4 regions of the Pseudomonas sp. AC247 genome follow, and region 3 is predicted to be linked to each of the others. Evidence: predicted binding sites of a transcription regulator. Region 3 holds the regulator's gene; each other region holds the start of a gene.
The links. The regulator FliA, encoded in region 3, starts transcription of late flagellar genes. The targets are predictions, from matches to a motif close to CTAAAGTTTNNNNNNNNNNNGCCGNTAA.

Region 1 (7,743 bases), 1.2 Mb from region 3:
ATCACCGCCGAGCAGTTCCAGCACGCTGAAGCTGTGGCCCTTGGCCTGGAACACGCGACCGTGTTCGATCGGGCCGAGCTGGCTCACCGCACCGTCGGCCGGGCTGAGGATCGCGCCCGGAGTCTGGTCCAGAGGACGTGCGCCGTCTTTCAGGGCGCGGGTGAAGAAGGCGTTGAAGTGTTCGTAAGCGGTCAGGTCTTCAACCAGCGCTTGCGACATGTCCACCTGATAACGCTTGGCGAACCACTGGGTGAACGCATTCTTGAACCAGCGCACGCGGCACTCGGCAACGCAGCCGGCCAGGCGCGACAGCAGGTGATGAGGCAGCAGGTACTGGCTGAGGATAAACAGACGCTCTTTCATTAGTTGTCCTTAAAAACCTTAAATCTCGACTGGCGTGTCAGGGTGGTTGCCCCATTCGCCCCAGGAACCGGCGTAGCCTTTGACCCGCGGATAACCGAGGGATTTGGCCACCAGATAAGTGAAGCCCGACCGGTGATGGGTCTGGCAATGGGTAATGATTTCTTTGTCCTTGGTGATCCCGAGGTCTTCGAGGATCTGCGGCATGTCCGTGCGAATGCGCAGCTGGCGCGCCTTGTCCATGCCGGCCGTCCATTCGAAGTTGACCGCGCCGGGGATGTGTCCGGCCTTGGCGGCCAGGACTTTCTCGCCGGAGTATTCCAGCGGCCCGCGCGCGTCCCAGATCGCCAGATCGGCGGCGCCGAGACGGCTTTGCAGGTATTCACGGGTCGCGGTCGGCTCGTCGTGCAGGGTCAACGGCAGTGGGCCGCCGGCTGCCGGTGGAATCTGAATCGACATCGGCATGCCATCCGCCAGCCATGCCGGCAGACCACCGTCTATATAGTGGTACTTGTCGTGACCGATCACGTCGAGCAGCCAGATGAAGCGTCCGGCCCAGCCGCCGCCCTCATCGTCGTAAACCACGTAGACCGCGTCCTTGCGATGGCCCAGCTCACCGAACAACGCTTCCAGATCGGCTTTGGCCGGCAGCAGCCCCGGCGCCGGCGGCTGGCCGAGCTGGGTGCGCTTGGGGTCGACAAAGCGCGCGCCGGGGAGATGTCCCTCGCTGTAGCGCGCGGCACTGGTCAGATCCACCAGAATCAGCTCTTCAGACTCAAGCCGAGGCAGCAGGTCGCTCGGTTCGATGACGAGCGGCAAGCCAGAGAAGTCAGACATGCGAGGTCTCCAGAGCACAAAGGGGGGAATTGTAGCGCAGCCTCATCGGCCGCGGCTGCTAAAGCTGTGCAGGGCTTTTTCGATGCACTGCGCGGTTTTGCCAAAGGCTTGCACGGTGATGTCGGCGAACGGCCCGCCGCCCTGATCGGCGACGACGATCATGATCACCCGGCCATTGTTGACCAATGAACGCAGGAACAGATGCTCACCGCGAAACAACGTGCGCAGGCCAGGCGGCAGCAACGCGGAAAACTGTGCGTTGTTGTCCGGGTTGATCCGCACCTGCGCTTGTTGCGCGAGCAGCCGTTGCAGGACGCTGCTCTGGCTGACGACAAAATTCAGCGCCGCCGCTTCTTTCGGCAGGCCAGCGGTTTGATTCACGCGCAGATTGGACTGCGTGCGGTCGGCCATCAGGATCATCACTCGACGCATGCCGCTGGCAATCAGCGCATCGCGGGCGGCGACGGTCAGGCTCATGGCATTGGTGAAGCGGCTCGGTTCGGCGAGCAGTTCGGCGCATTGGCGGCGCCATTGGCCGAGGTCTTCAGCGCTCGGCGCCGCTGCGGGCAACATGCCCGCCGGCAAACGGTGCGTGCCCCACGGCCACAGCAGCGAAACCGCCGGGTGCCAGAGATCCGGCATCGTATGCTGACGCGCACTGTTGGCCGCCTGCTGGTGCAGTTGTTGCTGCACGTCATCCATCGAGATTTGCAGATAAAGGCTGGTCAGGTACTGCCAGCGTTCACTGTGCGGACTGTCCCAGGCCTGTTGCGCCGAGAGCGCCAGACCGTTGGCCAGCAGCACAGTGTTGGCCGGCTGGTTGAGCCAGCGGCGCAAGGTCGGATCGTCATCCAGGCGATTCTGCTGGCGCAGCGGATGTTCGCTGTCGCGGGCGATGCGTAGCACTTTCACCAGTTCACGCTGTTCGCTGAGCAGCAATTTATAGCCTTGCTGCACCCAGATCGGTAGATGCCAGACCGCCACCAGCGCTTCAGCGATCCGCAGCAGGCGCACGCCGAATAATTGCTTCTCGACCACGCGTGCCGATTCACCCTTGTGGATAACCCGCAGCTCCCATTCTTCGAGCAACTGTGGATAAGTGAGCGCCAGTGGCCACAGCGGCGACAGAAACAGCAGGCTGCCCCAATGGATGTCCTGCCACAGCCGCGCCAGGCGACTGGCGAAAAAACCGTTGGCCTGTTGCGTCGCGTGCTGGCTGATCATCTGTAACTGGCGCAGAGCCTTGGGGATCTGCATTTGCGGTTCAGCGGGCAGGCGCGCGAGCAATTCTTCGGTGCGGGCAAGGCCCAGGCGATTGATCGCCACCTCAAGATTTTCCGCTGGCGTGGCCATGGTGCCGTGGGTGTGACGATTGGCCTCACGGATGATGCTCAAGGCCAGCGCCGGGCTGTCTTGCATCAGGTCGGCGATGTCGCGCAGCGAGCTGCGATTGTCGCGGATCGCCCGGCAGACTTTATCGTGAGCCTCTTGCGGCACGGGCAGGCGGACGCTGTCGAGCAGTTTGACCCAGCCTTCGAGGGTGGTCGGTTTTGCGTGTGGGACGTTCGTTTCATTAGCCATGTCTGGACGGGATCTTCACTGACTGTAGACGCGCCCGGCATGGGCTAAATTGGCTTTTCGCCTGAACTGGCTATAGTCTGGCGCAGTTTTGCCGATAAGTAGAAGAAGAGATTTTTTAACTTCCGAATATGACCTTGAACCCGACTCAGTAAGTACTTTCCTACCTATGGCTAAAATTATCGGCATCATCGTCGTATTCGCGAGCGTGCTCGGCGGATACGTGCTTTCCCACGGCAAGATTGCCGCCCTGATCCAGCCTTTCGAGGTGATGATCATTGGTGGTGCTGCACTCGGTGCATTCCTGCAGGCCAACCCTGGCTACATGACGATGCACGTGCTCAAGAAATCCCTGAGCATGTTCAGTTCGCGCTTTAGCCACACTTTCTATCTGGAAGTGCTCGGTCTGATCTACGAGATCCTCAACAAGAGCCGCCGCGAAGGCATGATGGCCATTGAAGGCGACATCGAAGATGCCGCCGCGAGCCCGATCTTCGCCAAGTACCCGGCCGTGCTCAAAGACGAACGCATGACCGCGTTCATCTGTGATTACCTGCGCATCATGTCGTCCGGCAACATGGCCCCGCACGAGCTGGAAGGCTTGTTCGACATGGAACTGTACAGCCTCAAAGAAGACCTCGAACACCCGTCCCACGCGGTAAACGGCATTGCCGACGCCATGCCCGGTTTCGGTATCGTCGCGGCGGTACTCGGTATCGTGGTGACCATGGCCTCGCTGGGTGAAGGCGACCAGAAGTCCATCGGCCTGCACGTGGGTGCGGCACTGGTGGGTACCTTCTTCGGTATTCTCGCGGCGTACGGTTTCTTCGGCCCGCTGGCGCACTCCCTGGCCCACGATGCCAAGGAAGAGCTGAACGTCTACGAAGCCATCAAGGCCTCGCTGGTGGCTTCGGCTTCCGGCATGCCGCCGTCGCTGGCGGTCGAGTTCGGTCGCAAGGTGCTGTACCCGGCCCACCGTCCAAGCTTTGCCGAGCTGGAACAAGCCGTTCGCGGTCGCTAAGCCATGGAAAATAATCAGCCGATTATCATCAAGCGCGTCAAGCGCATAGCCGGCGGGCATCACGGCGGAGCGTGGAAAATCGCCTTCGCCGACTTCGCCACGGCGATGATGGCGTTCTTCCTGGTGCTGTGGCTGCTGTCCACCGCGACGCCTGAGCAGAAGATCGCCATCGCCGGTTACTTCAAGGACCCGGTCGGCTTCTCCGAAAGCGGCACGCCGTACATTATCGATCTGGGCGGCACGCCGACGCTGGCGCCGGAAAACACCCTCAACCCTGAGGTGAAGTCCCAGCCGCAACCGGACAAGGTCACGGTCGACGCCGAGCAAGTCGAAGGCATGGCCGAAATGGTCGAGAAAGAGCGCCTCGAACTGCTCCTGCAAGAACTGCAGAACAAGGTCGACGAAAACCCGCAGCTGCAGAAATTCAAGGATCAGATCCTCTTCGAGATCACGCCGAACGGCTTGCGCATCCAGATCATGGACGCCGAGAACCGGCCGATGTTCGATTCCGGTTCTGCACGCCTGAAGCCCTACTTCGAAGACATTTTGCTGGCCATGGCCGACACCATCAAAGCGGTGCCGAACAAGATCAGCATCAGCGGTCACACCGACGCCAAGCCGTACATCGGCACCGGCGATTTCGGTAACTGGGAACTGTCGGCCAACCGTGCCAACGCCGCTCGTCGTGCCTTGGTTGCCGGTAGCTATCCGGATGCGCAAGTGGCGCGGGTGGTCGGTTATGCCTCGTCGGCGTTGTTCGACCGGGAAAACCCGTTCAACCCGGTCAATCGCCGCATCGACATCGTCGTCCTGACCAAAAAGGCTCAAGCCGCGATCGAAGGTGCGCAAGGTGCCGATCCAGCGAAACCGGCAGAACAAGGTCAAAACGGCGCTGCTCCGGCAACCCCGGTTGATCCAAATGCGCTGCCGGCGGATCAGCAACCGGTGCCTGCGCATGAGTTGCGCGAACGGTTGAACCTGTTTGATGACGCCGCGCCGAAACCGGCGGAACCGGGGAGTGCGGCGCCAGCGCCGGCCACTCCGCCAGCCACTGCCCCGGCCCCCGCGCCGAAGCAGTGACGCACAAAAAAGCCGACAGCGATGTCGGCTTTTTTGTGGCTGGAATTTCACCTCGCCGATCAATTGCGTAACGTTACGAAATTGATCGGGAGCCAGACAAGTGAGGTCTTAGAACCCCCGCCGAATCCTGCTCTTCAACTGATCATGAAACTGCTCGGCATTCCTCTTGTAAGTCCCCTTCATCGACTCACTCATCGAATCCAGCATCACCGACCGCTTGTTCGTCACTTCCTCGCGATAAGCATCGATAAAGAAATCCAGATCTCTGTCCGTACTCAACTTCGGCCATTTATCCAGATACAACGGCAACTGCGCCGGCCCGGTCTTGAATGAGCAGATCCGCCGGTTGCTGATCGTCGCCTCACCAATCTCGAACGGCACCCACCACGACAAAGCGGTCCTCTCCGACACCACCGCGAGCAAGTGCGTGCACTCGGTGATGTTGCGGGTGATGACGCTGGTGATGTCGTCGGTGGTCTGCGATTCCGGATCGAGCACATCCAGGTAGGTCTTGATGTTCGCCTGTTTCAGGCGACTGTTGATCGCCATGGCCTGCATACGATCCATGTGGCGGTAGCTGATGAAGACAGGCATCAGAAGTGTCCTTTAATCGCGAGTTCGCGGTAGTAGGCGCCGAGCGCGGTGAGGCGGCAGCCGGTGGAGTGGAGGGAGGCGTAGTACATGTGCTCGGCGTCGACCGGTTCGATCAGGCTGTGGCGATTGCACTTTTGCAGCTGGGCGAAGACCTCGCCGTGCTCGGGGTTGAACGTCGCTTCGGTCGGCTCGTAGCTGGGGTCGAGTGAATAGGTCGATTCGGCCTCGGCAAACCATTCGGGCAGTTTGCGCAGGATCTCTTTGGGGATCAGCGGCGAGACTTCGCGCAGGGAAATGAACTGCGACACGTTGGTCTTGAACACCGGGCGTTGTTCCCAGGCGTCGAGGGCGTTGTCGACGAAGGAATAGAGGCTGCCGGGGGGGATCTTGCCGAGGATATTCGCCGCGCCGCCGTGCAGAGCCTGCAGCAGTAAACCGGTAAACACGCCGTGTTGCGCACCTTCCATGGCCGGTTCTTCCTTTTTGCACGCGGTCAGAATGGTCATGCCTTCGCCGACCACACTGCTTTCGCTGCGTAAGGCGCGTACCTCACCGGCGGCGCCGCTTTGGCAGCAATCGAGGATGATCACTTTGTTCTTGATGCGCGTGGCTTTGCTCGCCCAGTTGAGGATGTCGCTGATGCGGATGCCGTCCTTGGCGTTGCGATAATCCTGGGGCAGCAACATGCCTTCGTCATTGTCGGTATCGAAACCGCCATGCCCGGCGAAATACAGCAGGGCGACATTGCAGTCGCCGGAAAACAGCTCGCGGATCTGGTCTTCGAGCATCTCCCGGCCCAGGTAATCCTCCGCCGAGGTCAGCACGACGTTTTTGAAATTGGGGTCGCCGTCGGCGTCGGTTTTCAGCACCGAGGCCATGGCCATGGCGTCATTGCTGCAACCGCTCAGGCGCGAAATATGGGTGTAGTCGTTGATGCCGATAAACAGTCCCTTGCGCATGATCAGGCCGCCGTGTGCAGACGGATCGCGCCGACGATGCTGTTAGTGTTCCACGCGCATTCGGCGTCTGCGGCGTTACGCACCACCGTGGAAATTCGCTCGGCGCCGAACGGTTTAACCGCGATGATCACCTTGCCCATGCGCTTGGCGATCTCGATTTCCTTGTTGATCCACTTGCTGTAGGTCGAATACATGCCGGCCATGATCAGAACGGCGGAACAGGGGCGAATCTTGTTTTCGATGGCTTCTTCGAGCTGCTGGTCGGTCTGTGCGCCCATGATCGGGTTGTGCGTCGGCACCGAGAAATTCTTGTAGGTGAAGTCGGGGTGGGCACTGAGCAGGCGCACCAGGTTGTCGTGGGCGTGGGAGTAGTTCCACGAGTGGCTGATGAACAAATGGTAGGTTTGCATGGGGGTTCCTCTTTGGCGCGAACGTGCGACGAGGAACTCAATGTAGGCCCATGAAATGAGCCTACAAGGCTTGGGCGGATAAAGAGAAATGTCCTGCAAACAGGCGTGCAGAAGTCCTACAGAAAAGCCTGATGTTTAAAAGCGGTAGGGAGGTGTCAGGTGAAAACCGACATCCGGCAGCCCTCGGGGAAAGGGCCGCCGGTGCAACTGTTTAATAGCCGTTTTCAGGCAGGCTGGCGATGATCGAGCGGTAGCTGTTCATGCGTTGTTGCTGCACGCGGCCATCTTCCAGCGCCTTGAGCAGCGCACAGCCCGGTTCACGGTCGTGTTTGCAGTCGCGGAAACGGCAAGTGCCGAGCAAATCATTGAACTCGATAAAACCGGCTTCAACGTCGGCGCGGCTGACGTGGCCGAGGCCGAATTCGCGAATACCCGGGGAGTCGATCAGTTCGCCGCCGCCTGGGAAGTGGAACAACCGCGCGGTGGTCGTCGTGTGCGTGCCCTGACCGGACAGCTCGGACAACGGCCCGACACGGGTTTCCACTTCAGGCAGCAAGCTGTTGACCAGCGACGACTTGCCGACACCGGACTGACCGACGAACACGCTGATGCGCCCGTCGAGCTGCTTTTGCAGTTGTTCCATGCCGTCACCGTGGTGCGCCGACACTTCCAGCACCGGATAACCGAGCGTGCGGTACACCGCCAGCAGCGCGTTGAGCGCCGGTGCGTTCTGCTCGTCGATCAGGTCGAACTTGTTCAGCAGCAACAACGGGCGGATGCCGGCGTGTTCGGCGGCTACGAGATAACGGTCGATCAGGTTGGCATGCGGCTCGGGCAGCGGCGCGAAGACGATGACGATCATGTCGACGTTGGCGGCGACCGGCTTCAACTGGCCACGGCTGTC
Region 2 (7,743 bases), 3.3 Mb from region 3:
CATGCTTCTCGGCGTAGTCCATCAGCTTCTCGCGGGACAGCAGGTCCCACTCGCGCCAAGGGGCAATCACTTTTACGCCAGGCTTGAGTGCGTAGGCACCCAGCTCGAAGCGCACCTGGTCGTTGCCCTTGCCGGTGGCGCCATGGGAAATGGCGTCAGCGCCGGTTTCGTTGGCGATTTCGATCAGGCGCTTGGCGATCAGCGGACGTGCGATGGAGGTACCCAGCAGGTACTCGCCTTCGTAGACGGTGTTGGCGCGGAACATCGGGAACACGAAATCACGCACGAACTCTTCGCGCAGATCGTCGATGTAGATTTCTTTGACGCCCATGGCCTGAGCCTTGGCGCGGGCCGGCTCGACCTCTTCGCCTTGACCGAGATCAGCGGTGAAGGTCACCACTTCACAGTTATAAGTATCCTGCAGCCACTTGAGGATCACCGAAGTGTCCAGGCCGCCGGAATACGCCAGAACGACCTTGTTTACGTCCGCCATGCCATCACTCCACGGGGTTCTACGGAAAGCCGAGGAGTCTACCGCTCAAACGCGATAATTTACAGAGGCGCGACAGCTTAAGACGACAAAGCGACAGAATCTGTCGAGAGCGCGACGATGACCAGCGGGTCAGGAAGTCGCTGCAGTGCTGGCTGGGGTGCTCGCTTGCGGCGCCGGAGCGGTGACCGGAGCCACGCGCGCCAGTTTGACATTGACCCGGCGGTTCTTCGCGCGATTGGCCGCATTGCTGTTCGGCACGATCGGGTATTGCTCGCCATGGAAACGCACGGTGATCTGCGATTCCTGAATGCCGTTGGCCTTGAAGAAGTCGACCACCGCCAGCGCCCGGCGGCGTGACAGTTCGCGGTTGGTCAGGCGATTGCCGCTGTTGTCGGAATGGCCATCGAGTTCGATGTGATTGACCGTCGGATCGGCCTTCATGTATTCGAGCATCACCTGCAACTTGGCCTTCGCGGCGGCGTCCAGATCAACGCCCTCGCCAGGGAAGCCGATTTGCGACTGCTTGATCTGGTCGAAATTCTGCGGCAGCAATTTCGCCACGCAGGACTGATAGTCGTTAAACGCCTTGCTGAATTTCACCGGCAATAAACGTACTTCCGACACGCGGCCATCGCCTGAAGCACGACGCACGACCGGACTGCGACCGTCGAGCAGACCGCTGATCAGACCGCCGGCCTGGGACTGCGAACTGCTGAACAATACGTTGCCACTGCCAAGCCTGACATTGCCCAGATTGATGTCGCCACGCCCCGGCTGCCATGGCGCGGCCGCGGCCAGCAGAGTCGCCGAACCGCCGCCAAGCATGGCGTTGTAGGCATTCAGACGGAAGATCGCCTGCTCGCCCGCCTTGCGCACGAACTCGCCCGAGCCGAAATCGGTGATCGGCTGGCTCAGGCGACATTCGAACTTGTCGCCGGCGACCGTCCACTCAATGTTCTCCAGACGTGTCTGGTACGTGAGCGCCATCGCGGGGAGGCTGGCAAACACACTGAGCAAGGCTAAATAACGCTGGCGCACGGGAGGCTCCATTGGCTTCTGAAACACAAAGACCGATTCACACTATGTTTACGGCATACCTACGGGATATCGGAAGCTTCCCGCAAAACTTGATAGCGAGTGCCTGCAAGAGTCTTTTCCGGTAGCATTCGCCTCAGTTTGACCCGCCTGGAATCCCCTCATGTCCGACCGCCTGACCCTGCTGCGTCCCGACGACTGGCACATTCATCTTCGCGATGGTGCCGTGTTGACCAATACCGTTGCCGATGTTGCGCGCACTTTTGGCCGCGCGATCATCATGCCCAACCTGGTACCTCCGGTGCGCAACGCCGCTGAAGCCGACGGCTATCGCCAGCGGATTCTCGCTGCCCGCCCGGCCGGCAGTCGCTTTGAGCCGCTGATGGTGCTGTACCTCACCGACCGCACCCAGCCCGAAGAAATTCGTGAAGCCAAGGCCAGCGGTTTTGTCTACGCCGCCAAGCTGTACCCGGCCGGGGCAACCACCAACTCCGATTCCGGCGTGACCAGCATCGACAAGATTCTGCCGGCGATAGAAGCCATGGCCGAAGTCGGCATGCCGCTGTTGATCCACGGTGAAGTCACCCGTGGCGACGTCGATGTGTTCGACCGCGAAAAGATTTTCATCGATGAGCACATGCGCCGCGTGGTCGAGCGTTTCCCGACGTTGAAAGTGGTGTTCGAACACATCACCACCGCCGACGCCGTGCAGTTCGTCAACGAGGCTTCGGCCAACGTTGGTGCAACCATCACCGCGCATCACCTGCTCTATAACCGCAACCACATGCTGGTGGGCGGGATTCGGCCGCACTTCTATTGCCTGCCGATCCTCAAGCGCAACACACACCAGGAAGCCCTGCTCGATGCCGCCACCAGCGGCAGCGCGAAGTTCTTCCTTGGCACCGATTCGGCGCCGCACGCCCAGCACGCCAAGGAAGCCGCTTGTGGCTGCGCCGGCTGCTACACCGCGTACGCCGCCATCGAGATGTACGCCGAAGCCTTCGAACAGCGTAATGCGCTGGACAAACTCGAAGCCTTCGCCAGCCTCAACGGCCCGCGTTTCTATGGCCTGCCGGCAAACACCGATCGCATCACCCTGGTTCGTGAAGAATGGACCGCCCCGACCAGCCTGCCGTTTGGCGAGCTGACCGTTATCCCGCTGCGCGCCGGTGAAAAACTGCGCTGGCGCCTGCTGGAGGAACACGCGTGAGTGAAGACCATTTCGACGACGAACTGGACGGTCAAAGTGGTGGTGGCAGTTCCCGTCACCCAATGGCAGCACGCTTTCGCGGCTATCTGCCGGTAGTCGTCGACGTAGAAACCGGTGGCTTCAACTCGGCCACCGATGCGTTGCTGGAGATTGCTGCGACCACCATCGCCATGGATGAAAAGGGTTTCGTATACCCCGACCACACCTACTTCTTCCGCGTTGAGCCGTTCGAAGGCGCCAACATCGAAGCAGCAGCGCTGGAGTTCACCGGGATCAAGCTCGATCACCCACTGCGCATGGCCGTCAGCGAAGAAACCGCGCTGACCGACATCTTCCGTGGCATTCGCAAAGCGCTGAAGGCCAACGGCTGCAAGCGCGCGATTCTGGTCGGCCACAACAGCAGCTTCGACCTCGGCTTCCTCAACGCTGCGGTCGCGCGTCTGGACATGAAGCGCAACCCGTTCCACCCATTCTCCAGCTTCGACACCGCGACACTGGCCGGTCTGGCCTACGGTCAAACCGTACTGGCAAAAGCCTGCCAAGCCGCCGACATCGATTTCGACGGCCGTGAGGCGCACTCCGCGCGTTACGACACCGAAAAAACCGCTGAGCTGTTCTGTGGCATCGTCAACCGCTGGAAACAGATGGGCGGCTGGGAAGATTTCGACGACTGATCCTCGTTGAGTAAATCCCGCGCATAAAAAAACCGGCCACTTGGGCCGGTTTTTTTATTAATGCTTATACAGTCTGAATTCTCGATCAATCCACACGACATAAAAAATCCGATGGTTTTTGTAACCCACCATCGCTACACGCTCGAAAGCCCGAAACACCAACAATATGACATCACCTGTTAAAAAAGCAGGTATCCCCACTTTCAGGCTGTTTCTCTCAATTGTTTCACACCCATACCGATGCCTATGCTCCTTGCGCAATTCTCTCCAAGGTATCTTTCCCAGGATCCTGAGACGCTCAAGCATTTTCGACCGTTCGACGGCCTCGCAATCTTGAATGCACCAGCCATTCTGCAAATACTCAAATGAGAAAACCGGAGGTCGCGCTTCCGATGAGTCCATTTCGATTGTGGACGTCCGTGCCGTTACTATCACCGCCGCATCGCGTTCCCTGCGTTTGAACTTGGCCATTTTTCAGTTCACCAAATGCTCCCGAAAATACTCCTGCATCTCGCAGGCGGGAATTTCTCGGCTGAACTCCCCTTCCTTGAAGTTTTTACGCCATGGGGCCTCTTCATGCGTCAACTGACGCAGTTTCCACGCCGAGAATTGGCCATAAACGTCGAACACTTCGTTGAGCAGAGTTTGTTGTTTCGTACTGAAAACATCGGGATTGAAATCACTTGGAGGAGGAATGGCACTCGATCCAAATTGGCTGAATCTTCGATACAGATCCGGAACCACTGGCCCGTGCATCCACGCTTCCAGCTTTTCAGGGAAGAGAGCCTCACCATGGACTGCCAGACTGAACCCTTGCGCGTAATAAACCATTTTTTGAATCTTGAGATTGGAGATCTCGCCCTCATGCCCTTCCAGGCAGAGGAAATAATCCGCAACGTCCAAGCTACTCGGCATTTGAATCCCCTTCCGCATCATGCAATCCATTGCACCGTCCTTACTGAACTGAGGCGCGATTCAGGCCAAGGCAATCGCCCTCTTCACCCGTTATCGCTCGACCATCACCCTATCCAACCACTGTTCAGTCATCCAGTATTTTTTCCCAGGCATTTGAAACAAATAATGCCGAGAGAATGCTGCTCACAATTCTGCGCAAAAAAAACCGGCCACTTGGGCTAATGCCGATCAGTTAAGCCTTCTCGCTTGACCTTTGGCCGCAAGAAATCAAAATCCGATGCCTGTACTGGCATCGGATTTTTTTATGCGTCTCGCTCGGGCACTGGAACTGACCCACAACATCGCCTCTACCCCCAACGCCATTGAGGGATTGGATGCTTTGCTCGATCCTTCTTTGGTCGAACAGGCGCTTGAACAAGCTGGTGTGGCGACGCTGCGCAAGCGTCGTTTGCCTCTGGAAATGATGCTCTGGTGCGTGATCTCCATGGCGTTCTTCCGGCGCATGTCGGCCTGGGATGTGGTTAGTCGCATGAATATCATGTTGCCGGGTCAGCGCCCGTTGGTAGCGCCCAGCGCCGTAGTCCAGGCTCGTCAGAGATTGGGCAGCGAAGCTGTACGACAAGTCTTCGATTTGACCCAGAAAAGTTGGCATGAGGCAGCCGGTCACCCGACTTGGGCCGGTCTGCGTTTGTTGGGTGTCGATGGCGTTGTCTGGCGCACGCCCGATACGCCGGAAAATCGGGCGCGCTATGACTCCGCCAGCAACCAGCATGGCGACACCGGTTTTCCTCAGGTGCGCATGGTCTGCCAAATGGAGTTGACCAGCCATTTGCTGATTGGAAGTGCGTTTGACGGCTACCGCAGCAACGAAATGAAACTGGCCGAGCAACTGATCGAAACCACCCCCGATCACTCGCTGACGCTGTTTGATCGTGGTTTTTACTCGTTAGGTTTACTGCATCAGTGGCAGCAGGCAGGTGTCGAACGCCACTGGCTGATGCCGCTGAAAAAAGGCTCGCAGTACGAGGTGATCCAGCGTTTGGGGCGCCAGGATGCGATTATTTTGCTGAGCACTTCGCCACAGGCCCGCAAGCAATGGCCTGGGTTGCCGGAGCGGCTGACCGCGCGACTGCTGAGCAAAACCGTCAAGGGCAAGGTGTGTCAGATTCTGACCTCGATGACTGACCCACTGCGTTTTCCTTCCGACGAGATTGTTGATCTATACAGCCAGCGCTGGGAAATCGAATTAGGCTTTCGGGAAATGAAGCAGACGCTGCTCAACAGCAGCTATACGCTGCGCAGCAAGACACCCGAGATGATCGAGCAAGAGTTGTGGGGTGTGTTGTTGGGCTACAACTTGTTGCGCTATCAGATGGTGGAAATGAGTCGCCACTGTCCTGGCATTTACCCGTGCGAAATGAGCTTTACTGCGTGTACCTGGGCGATTCTTGGGTTTATCAACAGCGTCTCGGCCGATCGTTCCGGGAACATCCCCAAGTATTTGGCCGAGCTTCATGCTTCAGCGCCGCACTACGTTCTGCCGCATCGACGGGAGGAGCGCGTTTACCCTCGGGCCATCAGGCTTAAATCCCCGAAATATCCGATCAAAAATAAAAATGCCAGTCAGCTTAACTGACTGGCATTAGCCACTTGGGCCGGTTTTTTTGTACCTCGACGTTGCGCCTTACAGGGCAGCAGCGTTCTCGGTCAGGTAGGCAGCAACGCCTTCTGGCGAAGCGTTCATGCCTTTGTCGCCTTTTTTCCAGTTGGCAGGGCAAACTTCGCCGTGCTCTTCGTGGAATTGCAGAGCGTCGACCAGACGGATCAGCTCTTCCATGTTACGGCCCAGCGGCAGGTCGTTGATGATCTGCGAGCGGACAACGCCTTTATCGTCGATCAGGAACGCGCCACGGAACGCTACGCCGCCTTCGGATTCAACGTCGTAAGCCTTGGCGATGTCGTGCTTCATGTCGGCAGCCATGGTGTATTTCACCTGGCCGATGCCGCCATTGTTCACTGGGGTGTTACGCCATGCGTTGTGAGTGAAGTGCGAGTCGATCGACACAGCGATCACTTCAACGTTGCGTGCCTTGAAGTCAGCCATGCGGTTGTCCAGAGCGATCAGCTCGGACGGGCAGACGAAGGTGAAGTCCAGTGGGTAGAAGAACACCAGGCCGTATTTGCCTTTGATGGCCGAGGACAGGGTGAAGCTGTCAACGATCTCGCCATTGCCGAGTACGGCCGGGACGGTGAAGTCAGGGGCTTGTTTGCCTACGAGTACGCTCATTGATATCTCCTGGTGTAAAAACTTGAAGTTCAGGGTTTGCGCCAGCCTGCCATCCTCGGACGACAGCCCTGTGACACGAACCCCCTTCGCAAGGGCCGACCATCATACACTGCGAATTTGGCCTGTCCTTAACGGTTTTTCCAAGCGGGCGCAGAACGGCGCTGCATTTACGGGGCCAGGCAAATCGCCAGCAAATGCCGTTCGTCAGTCACAGCTGTCAATCTGCTGAAGCGCCCGGAAAGCACTTTGACAATCATTCTCGTTAACATTAAGATCCATCGCAATTGAGTCACAACCAGCGACGGTTCTCACTTATGTATGTTTGTCTCTGCACTGGCGTCACCGACGGACAGATCCGCGAAGCGATCTATGAAGGTTGCTGCAGCTATAAAGAAGTTCGCCAGGCCACCGGCGTCGCCAGCCAATGCGGCAAATGTGCCTGCCTTGCCAAGGAAGTGGTCCGCGAAACCCTGACCAAGCTGCAAACCGCTCAGGCTGCGATCCCCTATCCGGTAGAATTTACTGCTGCGTAATAACACCCCATTTCAAAGAACCGGACTTATGTCCGGTTTTTTTATGCCTGTAAATCAACTGCTTAGGCTCTAGACGCGGAACACAAACATTCTTATTCCGATTAATTTTCATATATTATTCAATAACTTAGGTTTGACACTTATAAGTACGAAGCTCAAACTCTGCCGTATATACAACGAATACAGGGCAGGACTCCGATCATGAAAGGCGACATCACAGTCATCCAGCATCTCAACAAGATCCTTGCCAATGAGCTGGTCGCGATCAATCAGTACTTCCTGCATGCACGCATGTACGAAGATTGGGGTCTGAACAAGCTCGGCAAACACGAATACAAAGAATCCATCGACGAGATGAAACACGCGGACAAGCTGATCAAGCGCATCCTGTTCCTCGAAGGCCTGCCAAACGTACAGGACTTGGGCAAGCTGCACATCGGCGAGCACACCAAGGAAATGCTGGAGTGCGATCTGCGTATCGAGAAGACCGGCCACGCTGACCTGAAAACCGCGATCGCGCATTGCGAAACCGTCGGTGACTTCGGTAGCCGTGAACTGCTCGAAGACATTCTCGAATCCGAAGAAGAACATATCGA
Region 3 (7,743 bases):
ATGCACAGGGGCAGGCGCCGGACGGGCCGGAGCATGAGTGCTGTGACTGCTGAAGCTTGATGCCGCCGGGGTTGGCGCAGGTGCAGGCGCAGCCACTGGAGCTGGCGCGCTGTAAGCACTGAAACGACGATTACTGCGCGAGATGCTATGGACCTTTTCGCACAGCAGTTGCTTGACCTTCTCCGGGTTACGCGAGATGTCTTCGAAATTCTTCGGCAGGAAATCCACCGCACCGGCGTCCAGCGCATCGAGGGTGACCCGCGCGCCTTCGTGCGTCAGCGAGGAGAACATCAACACCGGGGTCGGGCAGCGCTGCATGATGTGCCGCACTGCCGTGATGCCGTCCATCATCGGCATCTCGTAGTCCATGGTGATCACGTCCGGCTTGAGAGCCAGGGCCTGATCGATCGCCTCTTTACCGTTGGTGGCCGTGCCGACCACCTGGATGCTCGGATCCGCTGAAAGAATTTCCGAGACGCGGCGGCGGAAAAAACCCGAATCGTCCACCACCAGGACTTTGACTGCCATAAACACTCCATTAGGTGCAGCGGAACGTTGTCGCCCCGCTGCCCCGGATTCAAATACGCCGTGCGGCGTAACGCTTGAGCATGCTCGGAACATCGAGAATCAGTGCAATGCGGCCGTCACCGGTAATGGTGGCGCCGGACATGCCCGGAGTTCCCTGGAGCATTTTGCCCAATGGCTTGATGACCACTTCTTCCTGGCCGACCAGTTGATCGACGACGAAGCCGATCCGCTGCGTGCCCACCGAAAGGATCACCACGTGGCCTTCACGCTGCTCTTCGTGAGCGGCGGAGCTGACCAGCCAGCGCTTGAGGTAGAACAATGGCAGCGCCTTGTCCCGCACGATCACCACTTCCTGGCCGTCCACAACGTTGGTGGTCGACAGGTCGAGGTGGAAGATTTCGTTGACGTTGACCAACGGGAACGCAAACGCCTGGTTGCCGAGCATGACCATCAGGGTTGGCATGATCGCGAGGGTCAGCGGCACCTTGATGACGATTTTCGAGCCCTGGCCCTTGGTCGAGTAGATGTTGATCGAACCGTTGAGCTGGGAAATCTTGGTCTTCACCACGTCCATGCCGACACCACGGCCGGAGACGTCGGAGATCTCGGTCTTGGTCGAGAAACCCGGGGCGAAAATCAGGTTGTAGCACTCGGTGTCGCTCAGGCGATCGGCCGCGTCCTTGTCCATCACACCGCGTTTTACCGCGATCGAACGCAGGACGTTCGGGTCCATGCCTTTGCCGTCATCGGAAATCGACAGCAGGATATGGTCGCCTTCCTGTTCGGCCGCCAGCACCACACGACCGCCACGGGCCTTGCCCGACGCTTCGCGTTCTTCCGGCGACTCGATGCCGTGGTCGACGGCGTTGCGCACCAAGTGGACCAGCGGGTCAGCCAAGGCCTCGACAAGGTTTTTGTCGAGGTCGGTTTCTTCACCCACCAGTTCCAGGTTGATCTCTTTCTTGAGCTGACGCGCCAGGTCACGAACCAGACGCGGGAAGCGCCCGAAGACCTTCTTGATCGGCTGCATCCGGGTCTTCATCACCGCGGTCTGCAAGTCAGCCGTGACCACGTCGAGGTTCGACACGGCCTTTTGCATGGCTTCATCGCCGCTGTTCAGACCCAGGCGCACCAGACGGTTACGCACCAGCACCAGCTCGCCGACCATGTTCATGATTTCGTCGAGACGTGCGGTGTCGACGCGCACGGTGGTCTCGGCTTCGCTCGCCGGTTTTTCCGGTGGCGGTGTCGCTGGTGCACGCGCCGGAGCCGGTGCAGCTGCGGCGGCCGGTTTCGGCGCTTCGGCTTTAGGCTCAGGCTTGGCAGCAGGTTTCGGCGCTGCAACAGCGGCCGGTGCCTTGGCGGCAGGCGTGGCGACAGTAGAGGCGCTGCCAGCAGCGGCGGTGCCGACTTCGCTGAACTTGCCTTTGCCGTGCAATTCGTCGAGCAGCGATTCGAACTCGTGATCGCTGATCAGATCGCTGCCCGCCGCTGCGGCCGCTGGAGCAGCAGGCGCAGGAGCCGAAGCAATCGCCGACTCCAGCGCATCGACAGCAAAGTTGCCCTTGCCGTGCAACTGATCGAGCAGTGCTTCGAATTCGTCGTCGGTGATGTCGGAGCTGTCGCCTTTGGCCGGTGCCGCAGGGGCTGCCGCCGCGGGTGCAACCGCGTCCACGGCGAACTGGCCCTTGCCGTGCAACTGATCGAGCAACGACTCGAACTCGGCATCGGTGATTTCATCGCTGGCCGCGCCATCGGCAGCCGGCGCAGGTGCAGCTGCTGCCGGGGCTTCAGCTTCGGCCTTGACGGCGTTCAGCGAGTCCAGCAGTTGTTCGAATTCGTTATCGGTGATGTCGCCCGATTCGCCTTCGCCGACCAGATCTTCGATCATCTCGGCCACTGGCGAAGCCGGAGCTTCGTCCGCCGATTGCGGTTCTGCCAGACGTGCCAGCGCAGCCAGCAGTTCCGGGGTGGCAGCGGTGATCGGAGCACGCTCACGAACCTCAGTGAACATGCTGTTCACCGCGTCCAGTGCTTCGAGGACAACGTCCATCAGTTCTGCATCAACGCGACGTTCACCCTTGCGCAGGATGTCGAACACGTTTTCGGCGATGTGACAGCACTCCACCAGCTCATTGAGCTGAAGGAAGCCGGCGCCCCCTTTTACAGTGTGGAAACCGCGAAAAATTGCGTTGAGCAGATCTGCGTCATCCGGACGGCTTTCCAGCTCGACCAGTTGTTCGGACAGTTGCTCAAGAATCTCGCCGGCCTCAACCAGGAAATCCTGAAGGATCTCTTCATCGGCGCCGAAGCTCATTAATGGGGTGCTCCTACAGGTCTAAAAACCCAAAAAACCTAAAATTCCAAAACTCTAGAACCCGAGGCTGGATAACAAATCGTCCACATCGTCCTGACCGGACACAACGTCTTCTCGTTTATCGGCATGAATCTGCGGACCTTCACCCTGCGAGAGATGTTTTTGTGGATCTTTTTCTGCAAGCATCGCGGCGCGGTCATGTTCGATGCCCGCAAAGCGGTCGACCTGACTGGCCATGAGCACGAGTTTGAGCAAATTGCTTTCGACTTCGGTGACCAGTTGGGTCACACGCTTGATCACCTGACCGGTCAGGTCCTGGTAATCCTGGGCCAGCAGGATGTCGTTGAGATTGCTCGACACCGCACGGTTGTCCGTGCTGCTGCGCGACAGAAAACCGTCGACCCGGCGCGCCAGCTCGCGGAACTCTTCAGCCCCGACTTCGCGACGCATGAAGCGACCCCAATCGGTGCTCAAGGCCTGGGCTTCATCGGCCAGACTGTTGACCACCGGCGTGGCGCTTTCCACCAGATCCATGGTGCGGTTGGCCGCGGCCTCTGTCAGCTTGACCACATAGCCCAGGCGTTCGGTGGCGTCGGTGATTTGCGACACTTCCTCGGCCTGCGGCATGTTCGGATCGATCTGGAAGTTGACGATCGCACTGTGCAGTTCACGTGTGAGCTTGCCGACTTCCTGATACAGGCCACGGTCACGGGTCTGATTGAGCTCATGGATCAGTTGCACAGCGTCGCCGAACCTGCCTTTTTCAAGGCTCTCGACCAGTTCGACCGCGTGTTTTTTCAGGGTCGACTCGAAATCGCCCTGTGAAGATTCGTTATGCTCCATAGCTCCCCCGCGCGTTCATCAGCCGATGCGTTCGAAAATCTTCTCGATTTTGTCTTTCAACGCCTGAGCCGTGAAAGGTTTGACTACGTAGCCGTTTACACCGGCCTGAGCGGCTTCAATGATCTGCTCGCGCTTGGCTTCAGCGGTCACCATGAGAACGGGCAGATGCTTGAGTTTTTCATCGGCACGCACGTGGCGCAGCAGGTCGATACCGGTCATGCCCGGCATGTTCCAGTCTGTTACCAGAAAGTCGATGCTTCCGCTGTTGAGCACCGGAATGGCGGTAGTGCCATCGTCGGCCTCGACGGTATTGGTGAACCCAAGATCGCGCAGCAGGTTCTTGATGATCCGCCGCATCGTTGAGAAGTCATCAACGATGAGGATTTTCATGTCTTTGTTCAATTCGACCTCCAAGCAGTCTTAAACGCGCCCAGCACCTGGACGCGCCACTTCAATCAATCGGCGCAGCACTCGAAGACTGTCTGGAGCACAACAGAGCAAGACCGGTGCCGTTCATCACCGCACCAGCCTCGTTCGCAGTGTCCCCACACTGCCTTCAGCGCGCTCGCCACTCCCCCAAACGCCCCCGCAAGCGGGCCGCGCACTGGCTGTGTAACTGGCTGACCCGCGATTCACTGACGCCAAGGACTTCACCGATCTCCTTGAGGTTCAGCTCTTCGTCGTAGTACAGCGCCAACACCAGTCGCTCACGCTCCGGCAAATTGGCAATCGCGTCCGCCAGCGCCGCCTGGAAGCGTTCATCTTCCAGATCGCGTGACGGCTCAAGATGAGCACTCGCGCCATCCTCGTGCAGCCCTTCGTGTTCGCCGTCCTGCAGCAGGTCGTCGAAACTGAAGAGGCGGCTGCCCAAGGTGTCATTCAAAATCCCGTAGTAATCGTCGAGACTCAATTGGAGTTCGGCTGCAACCTCGTGATCTTTAGCGTCACGGCCGGTTTTAGCTTCAATTGAGCGAATTGCGTCGCTGACCATACGGGTATTGCGGTGAACCGAGCGTGGCGCCCAGTCCCCCTTGCGCACTTCGTCGAGCATTGCGCCGCGGATTCGGATGCCCGCGTACGTTTCGAAACTGGCGCCTTTGCTGGCGTCATATTTGGTCGAGACTTCAAGCAGGCCGATCATCCCGGCCTGGATCAGGTCTTCGACCTGCACACTCGCCGGCAACCGTGCCAGCAAGTGATAGGCAATGCGCTTTACCAGTGGCGCGTAACGCTCGATCAACTCGTACTGCGCATCACGTGCCGACTTCTTGTAGTAATTCATACCGCTGGCGGTCATAGCACTGGCCCTGCCGTTTGCTGCACGAGGCGCTCGACGAAAAATTCAAGGTGGCCACGCGGGTTGGCGGGCAGCGGCCAGGTATCGACCTTCTGCGCGATCGCCTTGAACGCCAGCGCGCACTTGGAACGCGGGAAGGCTTCATAGACGGCACGCTGTTTCTGCACGGCCTTACGCACGCTTTCGTCGTAAGGCACGGCGCCGACGTATTGTAGAGCGACGTCAAGGAAGCGATCCGTGACCTTGGTCAACTTGGCGAACAGGTTGCGGCCTTCTTGCGGGCTCTGCGCCATGTTGGCCAATACGCGGAAGCGGTTCATGCCGTAATCGCGGTTGAGCAGTTTGATCAGCGCGTAGGCGTCGGTGATCGAGGTCGGCTCGTCGCACACCACCAGCAACACTTCCTGGGCTGCGCGAACAAAACTGACTACCGAGTCACCAATACCCGCAGCGGTGTCGATCACCAGTACGTCGAGATTGTCGCCGATGTCGCTGAACGCCTGAATCAGGCCAGCGTGTTGTGCCGGGCTCAGGTGGACCATGCTCTGGGTGCCGGACGCGGCCGGCACGATGCGAATCCCGCCGGGGCCTTGCAACAGAACGTCGCGCAGCTCACAGCGGCCTTCGATAACGTCAGCCAGCGTGCGTTTGGGCGTGAGCCCCAGCAGAACGTCGACGTTCGCCAGACCCAGGTCGGCGTCCAGCAACATGACCCGACGGCCAAGCTCTGCCAGCGCCAGGGACAAGTTCACTGACACGTTAGTCTTGCCGACGCCACCTTTGCCGCCGGTCACCGCGATCACCTGTACGGGATGCATGCTGCCCATGTTATTTCTTTACCTTGTCTTGCATAGACGGAGGCCACATTACTGGCTGCGCGTTCACAACCGGAACAATGCATGGCAGACCATCGATGTAGGTACAAAAACTGTTCATGAATACCTCAGCCTACCTGCTTGGTGGGGCTGTGATAGATATCAGCGAACATGTCGGCCATGGCTTCTTCGCTGGGTTCTTCCTGCATTTGCACGCTGACGGCGCGGCTGACCAGTTGATGACGGCGCGGCAGATGCAGATCATCCGGAATCCGTGGGCCATCGGTCAGGTACGCGACCGGCAATTCATGACTGATCGCCAGGCTCAACACTTCGCCAAGGCTGGCCGTTTCATCCAGTTTAGTCAGGATGCACCCGGCAAGCCCGCAACGCTTGTAACTGTGATAAGCGGCGGTTAGAACCTGTTTCTGGCTGGTGGTTGCCAAGACCAGATAATTTTTTGAACGAATGCCTCGACCGGCCAGACTTTCGAGCTGCATGCGCAGGGCCGGATCGCTGGCTTGCAGGCCGGCAGTATCGATCAGCACCACGCGTTTGCGCAGCAGTGGATCCAGCGCTTGCACCAGCGATTGGCCCGGATCGACGTGAGTCACCGGCACATTGAGAATGCGCCCCAGGGTCTTCAGTTGTTCCTGGGCACCGATGCGGAAACTGTCCATGCTCACCAGCGCGACATTCTGCGCGCCGTACTTGAGCACGTAACGCGCGGCGAGCTTGGCCAGCGTGGTGGTCTTGCCCATGCCGGCAGGGCCGACCATGGCGATCACCCCGCCCTCTTCCAGCGGCTCGACTTCCGGTACGGCAATCATCCGCGCCAGGTGCGCGAGCAACATGCGCCAGGCCTGACGCGGCTCTTCAATATCGGTGATCATCGCCAGCAGATCGCGCGACAACGGCCCGGACAGACCGATGCGTTGCAGACGACGATACAGGTTGGCTTGCGCCGGACGGCTGCCCTGCAACTGATTCCAGGCCAGGGTGCCGAGCTGAACTTCCATCAGCTCGCGCAGGCTGTTCAATTCAAAACGCATCGAATCCAGTGCGCGTGGATCGACGCCGCCGGAGGACTGCGCAGGCGCCGGGGCTGGACGCGCCGGAGCGGCGTAAGTCGGCTCGCTCAGCGGCTCAGCGGCGGTCAGCGGCAGCCCAGCGGTCAACGGCAGACCGGCGAAGATCTGCCGATTGCTGTTGCCGTCGGCTTCGCCACGCAGGCTCAACTCGGCCTGGGCGGTGACGATGCGCGACTGGGTCTTGCGCAGCTCGTCTTCGAGTTCCATGTTCGGAACCCGTGGTGCCAGCGCCGACAATTTGTAATCCAGTGCCGCCGTCAGCTCGACACCGCCGGCAATGCGACGATTGCCAATGATGGCGGCATCAGCGCCCAGCTCATCACGAACCAGCTTCATGGCCTGACGCATATCGGCGGCAAAGAAACGCTTAACTTGCATAAACCACTACCTCAGCCGTTGGGCCCTACTGTCGCAACGATGGTCACTTGCTTGTTGTCCGGTATTTCCTGGTAGGCCAGCACGTGCAGTCCAGGGACTGCGAGGCGGCCAAAGCGCGAGAGCATCGCGCGCACCGGGCCTGCTACCAACAGGATCACCGGCTGACCTTGCATTTCCTGACGCTGCGCCGCTTCGATGAGCGAACGCTGCAGCTTCTCGGCCATGCTTGGCTCCAGCAGAACGCCCTCTTCCGAGCCTTGTCCTGCCTTCTGCAGACTATTGAGCAATATTTGTTCCAACCTTGGTTCCAAGGTGATCACAGGCAGCTCGGACTCAGTGCCTACAATGCTTTGGACGATGGCGCGCGATACGCCGACCCGCACAGCAGCGACCAACGCGGCGGTATCTTGACTCTTGGCAGCGTTGTTGGCGATGGCTTCGGCGATGCTGCGAATGTCGCGCACCGGCACGTGC
Region 4 (7,743 bases), 3.6 Mb from region 3:
CGGAAGTGGGTGAGGATATCTAGAAACGCCTTGTCGCCGAGCAGTCTTGCCAGTACCACAGGTACTTCGCTGTCGTCGTAAGGTCGGATGGCATCGAATTCGCCCATCATGCTCTCTTGTTGGAAACGGCTAGGGTAAGTAAAGGTTTTGATCGAAAACCAACGGGGCACGGTCTGAAAAGGTAGCCAGACAAAAATAGCCCTGCAAATAGACCGGCGATTATACGCACAAGTCACTTGGGAGACCGCGATGCTGGAACCTGCTGAATACGAATGTCCTTATTGTGGGGAAACGGTCGAGACGTCAGTGGACCTGTCCGGTGGCGATCAGACCTATATCGAAGATTGTCAGGTGTGTTGCCGGCCAATCACGTTTGTCTTGCAGGTACACGAAGAGGACTGGTTTCTGGAAGTCTTCAGCGAAAACGAGTGAGGCGCGCCCATGCAGCGAATCTACGAGCCGGAAAACCTGATGGAAGGCGAAATGCTCAAGGGCATGCTTGCCAGCGAAGGCATCGAGGCGCATCTGGTTGGCCGCGATTTGCTCGGTGGTACGGGCGAATTGCCGATCTTCGGGTTGTTGGCACTGTCCGTCGATAACGACCAGGCCGAATACGCCCGCGAGTTGATCACCGCGTACAATGCCGCGCTGCCGCTGCCCGGCGATGAACCGGAGAGCTTCCCCGGGACGCTGGTCTGTTAGGCTGAGCTTCGTTTTACTTCAGAGTCGTGTTGCCCCATGTGTGGACGTTATGCCCTGTTTCGCTGGAACCGCGATTTCGCGGCCCTGCCAGGTTTTCCCGCCGATCAGCAGGCGCAGTGGAACATTTCCCCCAATGATTCGGTGTTGATGCTGCGTGCTGGTGAAGACGGCGAGCGCACCCTGGCCCGCGCGCGTTGGGGGCTGACGCCGCCGTGGCTGACCGATCTGTCGAAAACCCCGGCGCATGCCCGCGCGGAAACCGTGGCCGAACAACCGATGTTTCGTGAGGCGCTGCGCCAGCGTCGCTGCCTGCTGCCGGCGAACGGGTTTTACGAATGGCGCGGGACCCAGCGCAAGCGGCCGTTCTGGCTGACGCCGGGCGAGGGTTCGTCGCTGTTTTTTGCGGCGATCTGGGAGGCGTATCCGGTGCAGGAACAGGTCTGGTTGAGTACGGCGGTGATTACTCAGCCGGCGTCGAGTCAACGCCGGCCGTTGATTCTTGATGAGGCAGGGCAGGCGGCATGGCTTGATCCGGAGACGCCGTTGCATGTGCTGCAAGGCTTGCTCGCCAGCGAACCGGTCGCATTGCGTGAGCGGGTGTTGGCGAACCTGATCAATGATCCCAAACTCAATGGGCCGGAGTGCCTGACCCCGGGTTAATTTGAAAAGCGAAAAGATCGCAGCCTCTGTAGGAGCTGCCGAAGGCTGCGATCTTTTGATCTTGCCCTTAAACCTTGAACTGATTGATCAACCGCCGCTGCTGTTCCGCCAACTTTGTCAAATCGGCGCTCGCCGAGCTCGACTCATCCGCACCGCCCGCCACTTCATTGGCCACCTGTCCAATGTTGATCACGTTGCGATTGATGTCATCCGCCACCGCGCTCTGCTCTTCCGCCGCACTGGCAATCTGCGTGTTCATGTCGTTGATCACCGATACCGCCTGGGTAATCGTCTCCAGCGCCTCAGCCGCTTTCGCCGCGTGCTGCACGCTTTCGTCGGTGCGGTTCTGACTGTCTTCCATGACCCGCACCACGTCGCGGGTGCCCTGTTGCAGTTGCTGGATCATGCTCTGGATTTCTTCGGTGGCTTTCTGCGTCTTCTGCGCCAGATTGCGCACCTCATCCGCCACCACCGCGAAACCGCGACCTTGCTCGCCGGCACGTGCCGCTTCAATCGCCGCGTTCAGCGCGAGCAAATTGGTCTGCTCGGCGATCCCGCGAATCGCTGTGAGGATCGCGTTGATGTTCTCGCTGTCCTTCGCCAGCGTCTGTACCACGCCCACGGCTTTGCCGATTTCCAGCGCCAGCACGCCGATCGAATTGGACGTGTCGCGGACGATCTGCATGCCCTGACTGGCCGCTTGATCGGCATGGCTGGCGGCTTGTGCAGCCTGCGTCGCATTGCGCGCAACGTCCTGCGCGGTGGCGGTCATTTCCTGCACGGCGGTGGCGACCTGATCGATCTCGGCCATTTGTTTCTGGATGCCGATGTTGGTGCGAATCGCGATGTCGGCGGTGTGCTCCGAGGAATCGCTGACGCTTTGCACCGACGTCACCACCTGCGTGATCATCGCCTGCAATTTGGCCAGGAAGGTGTTGAAGCCCTTGGCGATCGAACCGAGTTCATCGCTGCGATCACTGCTCAAGCGGCGGGTCAGGTCACCTTCACCCTGAGCGATGTCGTTGAGCATCGCGACCATCTGCTTCAACGGCCGGGCAATACCGTGGCCGACCAGCCAGATCACCAGCAGGCCAAGGCCGGCGATCAGCAGACCGACCATGGCCATGCCGAAGGTGTCGGACTTGCGTTGCGCATCGAGGTCGCCCTGCAGTTTCTGCAGATCGGCCATCACCGCGTTAAGCGGCAATTGCAGCATCAGTGTCCAGCGCGCGTCGGTCTGGCCGATGCCGAACGGCAGGTACAACTCAATGCGGCCCTTGTCCTTGTTGACCGAGTAAGTCACTTCGCCGCTCTTGAGATTGGCCATGTTGGCCGTTTGCTCGGCGTCGAGGATATCGCTGATTTTCTCGCCGAATTTGCTCGGGTCCTTGGTGTAGGCAACGATCCGGCCATTGCCGCCGACCAAGGCCATTTCACCGGCGCCGCTGTAGAGCTTCTGGTTCGCGCCGAGGAGCATTTCCTGGATGAAGTTCACCGACAGGTCGGCGCCGACGATGCCCTGGAAGGTGCCGTTGAGCATGATCGGTTCAATGAAGGAGGCGAGCATGACGATCTTGTCGCCGACCTTGTACGGTGCCGGATCGATCACGCAGGACTTTTTGCTCTCTTTCGAGCACAGGTAGTACTCGCTGGCGCGCACGCCGGTGGAGAGGACTTTCTGGTCATCGACGTCGGCCAGTTTGTCCAGGCCCAGCGTGCCGTCGTCATTGCGGAACCACCATGGCAGAAAGCGCCCGTTGGCCGCATCGATGCCGACCACGCCGGTGCCGACGTAAGCCGCGTCATTCTGATCGAGGGCGTTTTTCTCCCAGCCGATGTAGGTGCCGAGGATCTTCGGGTTCTTTTCGACGTTCTCTTTGATCAGGCTGATCAGTTGTTCGCGGCTGACATTCACGCGCGGCTGACCATCGGCGCCCGGCGTGCCGAGCAGGGCGTTGACCCGTACCAGGCCGCCGGCAATCAGCAGCGGCGCTTCGAGCTCGCGCTGGATCTGGCTGACCTGGGTTTGCGCCAGAGAAGTCAGGCGTTGTTCGATGACTTGCTCGAACTGCGCCTGGGTGCGCTGCTGCACCATCTCCTGGGTGCGGGCGCCGGCAAACAGCGCATACAGCACCAGCGCCGCCACCACGCTGAGCACAATGGCGCCGGCCAGGGCGGCGACGGAAAACTGGATCGACTTGAACTTCATGGGAGCTCCGCACGCAAGAGGACGTCTGCGGTGATGTATCGGCAGCGGGCAGGGCGCCATGAGCGTGGCAGGGTGGAATTGGCAGAGCATGTCGCAAATGGATCACTGCGTGCCGCAGTTGTTGTGGGCTGGTCGGTGGCGTGAATTTTTTACGACAGCCGCGGTGGGAAATATCTGAAAGTCGCTACAACACGTCCGTTGTATCTGGCGCCGATACAATTACCCGCCTAGGATACGCGACAGGTTTTCAGGGAGCTTTTGAATGAACAAGACATTGGTTGTAAGTGCACTGAGCGCAGCGCTGTTGCTGGCCGGTTGTCAGTCGGTCAACACCACCAGCGGCGGCGCCGTGGGGGTGGAGCGCAAGCAGTACATGTTCAGCATGCTGTCCTCGCAAGAGGTCGACCAGATGTATGCCCAGTCGTATCAGAAGACCGTCGGCGAGGCGTCCAGCAAAGGTGTGCTGGACAAGACCAGCCCTGAGGCCAAGCGGGTTCAGGCGATTGCCAACCGTTTGATCGCCCAGGCGCCTAACTTCCGCCCGGATGCCGCGCAATGGCAGTGGGAAGTCAATCTGATCAAGAGTGACGAACTCAACGCCAACTGCGGGCCTGGCGGCAAGATCATTTTCTACACCGGGCTGATCGACAGCCTGAAACTCACCGACGATGAAATCGCCGCGGTCATGGGCCATGAAATCGCCCACGCCCTGCGCGAGCACGGTCGTGAAGCGATGTCCAAGGCGTACGGGATTGAAATGGCCAAGCAGGGCGCAGGCGCATTGCTTGGTCTGGGTCAGGACAGTCTGGCGCTGGCCGACACCGTGGCCAACTACGGCATGACCCTGCCGAACAGCCGCGCCAACGAAAACGAAGCCGACCTGATTGGTCTGGAACTGGCTGCTCGTGCCGGCTACAACCCGAACGCCGCGATCACCTTGTGGAACAAGATGAGCAAGGCCTCGGAAGGTTCGCCGCCGGAGTTCATGAGCACTCACCCGGCGTCGGCCAGCCGGATCGCTTCGCTGCAGGCGGCGATTCCAAAAGTCATGCCGCTGTACGAACAAGCCCCGAAGTCCTAAGAGTCGAAGGACACAACGATTCTTCAGGTTGAGAGGGCTGTTGTGGCGAGGGGATTTATCCCCGATGGGCTGCGAAGCAGCCCCAAAACCTGCAAATGCGTTATGTCTGACACTCTGAGGCAGCAGGTTTGGGGGCGCTTCGCGCCCCATCGGGGATAAATCCCCTCACCACAGGTTTTGGGTGGTTCAGTAGACGGGGGTTAAACCCAGCCGCTGCTCTGCATCGCCTTGTACACCGCCACAATTGCCAGAATCATGAACGCCGAAGCCGCCAGGCGACGGATCAAGGTCAGCGGCAATTTGTCGGCAGCAAAATTACCCGCCAACACCACCGGCACGTTGGCAATCAACATGCCCGCCGTCGTCCCGATAATCACCAGCCACAGTTCCGGGTATTGCGCGGCGAGCATCACCGTCGCGACCTGAGTCTTGTCACCCATTTCAGCCAGGAAAAACGCGATCAGCGTGGTCAGGAACGGCCCGAACTTGCGTGCGGTGCTGGTTTCATCGTCGTCCATTTTGTCCGGGACCAGTGTCCACAGCGCGGTGGCCGTGAAGCTTGCGGCGAGAATCCAGTGCAGGACCGAGTCTGAGAAGAAACTGCCGAACCAGGCGCCGACCGCGCCGGCTGCTGCGTGGTTGGCCAGGGTCGCGGCGACAATACCGGCAATGATCGGCCAGGGTTTGCGGAAGCGAGCGGCGAGAATCAGCGCGAGCAGTTGCGTCTTGTCGCCGATTTCGGCCAAGGCAACGATTGCGGTGGGAACGAGTAACGAGTCCAGCATCAGGATTTTCCTAAGGGGCGGGTCGACACGGCTATGACACGTACAGCCTTCCCGCCCCGGGTAAGGTGTGCGTGTCATAGGTCTTGTCAAACCCTGCGATCCGTCTGCTGCGGACGCTTGGGTCGCATACGCCATGATCTGAGGATCAAGTATGTTGACGTATGCCGGACGAGCTTGGCGCTCGTGGGAGACTACTCCCCTAGGACGGAGCGGATTCTGCCTAGGCAAATCCGATTGAGCAAGCCTCTTTTTTGAAAGAAGTTCTAGCCGCGCTTGGCCCGGTAGATGCGGAAACCATTGCCTTCGGCCTTGATCGCACACACGCCCAGATGCTCCTCGATCAGCGGTTGATACTTGAGAAAGCTGTTGGCGACCAAGCGCAGTTCGCCGCCGTTTTTCAGATGTTTGGCCGCTTTTCGCAGCAAGTTCTCGGTAGCGAAATAATCGGTGTGCACGCCGACATGGAACGGCGGGTTGCTCAGAATCGCGTTCAACCCCATCGGCGCCGCATCGATACCGTCACCGGTCAGCACCTCGGCTTCCAGACCGTTGGCGGCCAAGGTCAAGCGACTGCTGGCAGCAGCAAACGCATCGACGTCGAGCAACGTCACCTGATTGTGCGGATAGCGACGTTTGACCGCAGCGCCCAACACACCGGCACCGCAACCGAAATCGAGCAGATGGCCGCTCGGCAACTTGTCCAGATGCTCCAGCAACAAAGCGCTGCCGCGATCCAGTCGGCCGTGGCTGAACACGCCCGGCAGGCTGATGACTTTCAACGGGCCTTCAGCCAGTGGCAATTCATAAGTCTGCGCCAGGCTTTCCAGGGATTTCGCTTCAGGGGCATTGGCCACGGTCACTTGCCAGAGTTGGCAGTGCCGCGCGCTGTCGAGCTTGCGTGGCTTGCCGAACGGGTTGAGCTGTTTGGAGGCGCCTTCGATGCCGCTGCGCTTTTCCCCGACCAGAAACACTTCGCGCCCAGCCAGACGCGAAGCCACGGCATTGAGGATGTAATCGGTCAGGTCCTTGGACTTGGGCAAGAACACCACCGCGCTGTCGAACTCACGCTCCGGGACATTCACGCCGAAATGGCTGCGACCTTCGAAACGGGCGTCCAGCGCCGCTTGATCGCCGGCATGCCAGCACCAGCCGAACGCATTGGGCAAGCGCCCGAGCAAATCATCGGCGGGCAAACCGGCGAGCAACAACGATCCTTGAAACAACTCGGGCTGACGAAGCAGTACTTCACTGCGCGGATCCATAACTGCTCCTCAAAAAAAAGTGCCGCAGTTTATCAACTGACGACCCGCAGCGCCTTAGCGCTGAAGAACGCCTGAGCGTTTTCGGTCAATTGGCCGACGATGCGCTGCCGCGCTTCGACGCTGCCCCAAGCGTTGTGCGGCGTGACGATCAGACGCGGAATGTCGGCGGCCAGCAGCGGATTGCCTTGAGTCGGTGGCTCGACACTCAGCACATCGGTGGCCGCGCCGCCGAGGTGACCGTTGCGCAGGGCATCGGCCAGCGCCTGCTCATCGATCAGGCCGCCACGCGCGGTGTTGACCACGAACGCGCCGGGTTTCATCGACGCCAGCTCGCGCGCACCGATGAAGTGGCGAGTGTGTTCGTTGAGCGGGCAGTGCAGGGTGAGGGCGTCAATTTGCGGCAGCAATTCATCCAGCGGCAAGCGATCCGGGCGGGCAGGGCGACCGGGAAGCTGCCCGAGCAACACGCGCATGCCGAAGGCTTCGGCCAGTCGCGCCACGGCACCGCCGAGTTCGCCATGACCGAGCAAACCGAGGGTTTTGCCTTGTAGTTCAACGATCGGATAGTCGAGCAGGCAGAACTGTTTGGCTTGCTGCCAGCGACCTGCGCCGACGGCTTTCTGATAATCGGCCAGGCGTGTGGCGAGGTTGAGCAGCAGCATGATCGTGTGTTGCGCTACCGATGGCGTACCGTAACCCTGACAGTTGCACACGGTGATGCCGTGGGCGCGTGCGGCGGCGAGATCGACGTTGTTGGTGCCGGTGGCGGCAATCAGAATCAGCTTCAGATCGGGGTTGGCGGCCATGGCGGCGGCGTCGATCAGAACCTTGTTGGAAATGGCGACGGTAGCGCCTTGCAGACGTTCGCTGACTTGCTCGGGCAAAGTCTGGGCGAACAGTTGCAGATCGCTGAAACACTCGCGCAACGGGCTGAGGTCGAGGTCGCCGAGGTCGAGCGAAGGGTGATCAAGGAAAACCGCGCGGCGCGTGTTCGTCATCAACTGTACCTTTTAGGCTTTGAGCGTTGGGCGTAATCTGCCGAGC

Region 1: a site for FliA is predicted at 2,849-2,876, ahead of motA (flagellar motor stator protein MotA). Genes of this name have one in related genera too.
Region 2: a site for FliA is predicted at 1,598-1,625, ahead of ACZZ0B_RS03025 (flagellar protein MotY). Genes of this name have one in related genera too.
Region 4: a site for FliA is predicted at 3,607-3,634, ahead of ACZZ0B_RS02055 (methyl-accepting chemotaxis protein). Genes of this name have one in related genera too.

The regions. Positions count from the first base shown of each region.
Region 1 covers NZ_OZ409829.1:5,172,777-5,180,519, reverse strand. Annotated here, with positions in the region: gene asd (archaetidylserine decarboxylase) at 1-363, opposite strand, end outside; gene rhdA (thiosulfate sulfurtransferase) at 382-1,197, opposite strand; gene ACZZ0B_RS23530 (HDOD domain-containing protein) at 1,240-2,778, opposite strand; gene motA (flagellar motor stator protein MotA) at 2,945-3,796, shown strand; gene motB (flagellar motor protein MotB) at 3,800-4,876, shown strand; gene ACZZ0B_RS23515 (toll/interleukin-1 receptor domain-containing protein) at 4,985-5,470, opposite strand; gene ACZZ0B_RS23510 (caspase family protein) at 5,470-6,429, opposite strand; gene ACZZ0B_RS23505 (TIR domain-containing protein) at 6,432-6,839, opposite strand; gene rsgA (small ribosomal subunit biogenesis GTPase RsgA) at 7,051-7,743, opposite strand, start outside.
Region 2 covers NZ_OZ409829.1:627,072-634,814, reverse strand. Annotated here, with positions in the region: gene ACZZ0B_RS03030 (argininosuccinate synthase) at 1-493, opposite strand, end outside; gene ACZZ0B_RS03025 (flagellar protein MotY) at 623-1,531, opposite strand; gene pyrC (dihydroorotase) at 1,692-2,738, shown strand; gene rnt (ribonuclease T) at 2,735-3,412, shown strand; gene ACZZ0B_RS03010 (hypothetical protein) at 3,470-3,883, opposite strand; gene ACZZ0B_RS03005 (Panacea domain-containing protein) at 3,887-4,357, opposite strand; gene ACZZ0B_RS03000 (IS4 family transposase) at 4,632-5,963, shown strand; gene ACZZ0B_RS02995 (peroxiredoxin) at 6,012-6,614, opposite strand; gene ACZZ0B_RS02990 (bacterioferritin-associated ferredoxin) at 6,929-7,147, shown strand; gene bfr (bacterioferritin) at 7,349-7,743, shown strand, end outside.
Region 3 covers NZ_OZ409829.1:3,970,119-3,977,861, forward strand. Annotated here, with positions in the region: gene ACZZ0B_RS17925 (protein-glutamate methylesterase/protein-glutamine glutaminase) at 1-528, opposite strand, end outside; gene ACZZ0B_RS17930 (chemotaxis protein CheA) at 578-2,845, opposite strand; gene ACZZ0B_RS17935 (protein phosphatase CheZ) at 2,900-3,688, opposite strand; gene ACZZ0B_RS17940 (chemotaxis response regulator CheY) at 3,707-4,078, opposite strand; gene fliA (RNA polymerase sigma factor FliA) at 4,245-4,985, opposite strand; gene fleN (flagellar synthesis regulator FleN) at 4,982-5,812, opposite strand; gene flhF (flagellar biosynthesis protein FlhF) at 5,929-7,269, opposite strand; gene flhA (flagellar biosynthesis protein FlhA) at 7,281-7,743, opposite strand, start outside.
Region 4 covers NZ_OZ409829.1:413,920-421,662, forward strand. Annotated here, with positions in the region: gene ACZZ0B_RS02035 (1-acyl-sn-glycerol-3-phosphate acyltransferase) at 1-107, opposite strand, end outside; gene ACZZ0B_RS02040 (CPXCG motif-containing cysteine-rich protein) at 250-432, shown strand; gene ACZZ0B_RS02045 (putative signal transducing protein) at 442-702, shown strand; gene ACZZ0B_RS02050 (SOS response-associated peptidase) at 739-1,362, shown strand; gene ACZZ0B_RS02055 (methyl-accepting chemotaxis protein) at 1,430-3,571, opposite strand; gene ACZZ0B_RS02060 (M48 family metallopeptidase) at 3,834-4,652, shown strand; gene ACZZ0B_RS02065 (TMEM165/GDT1 family protein) at 4,853-5,437, opposite strand; yybP-ykoY riboswitch at 5,526-5,650, opposite strand; gene ACZZ0B_RS02070 (class I SAM-dependent methyltransferase) at 5,701-6,699, opposite strand; gene ACZZ0B_RS02075 (2-hydroxyacid dehydrogenase) at 6,732-7,697, opposite strand.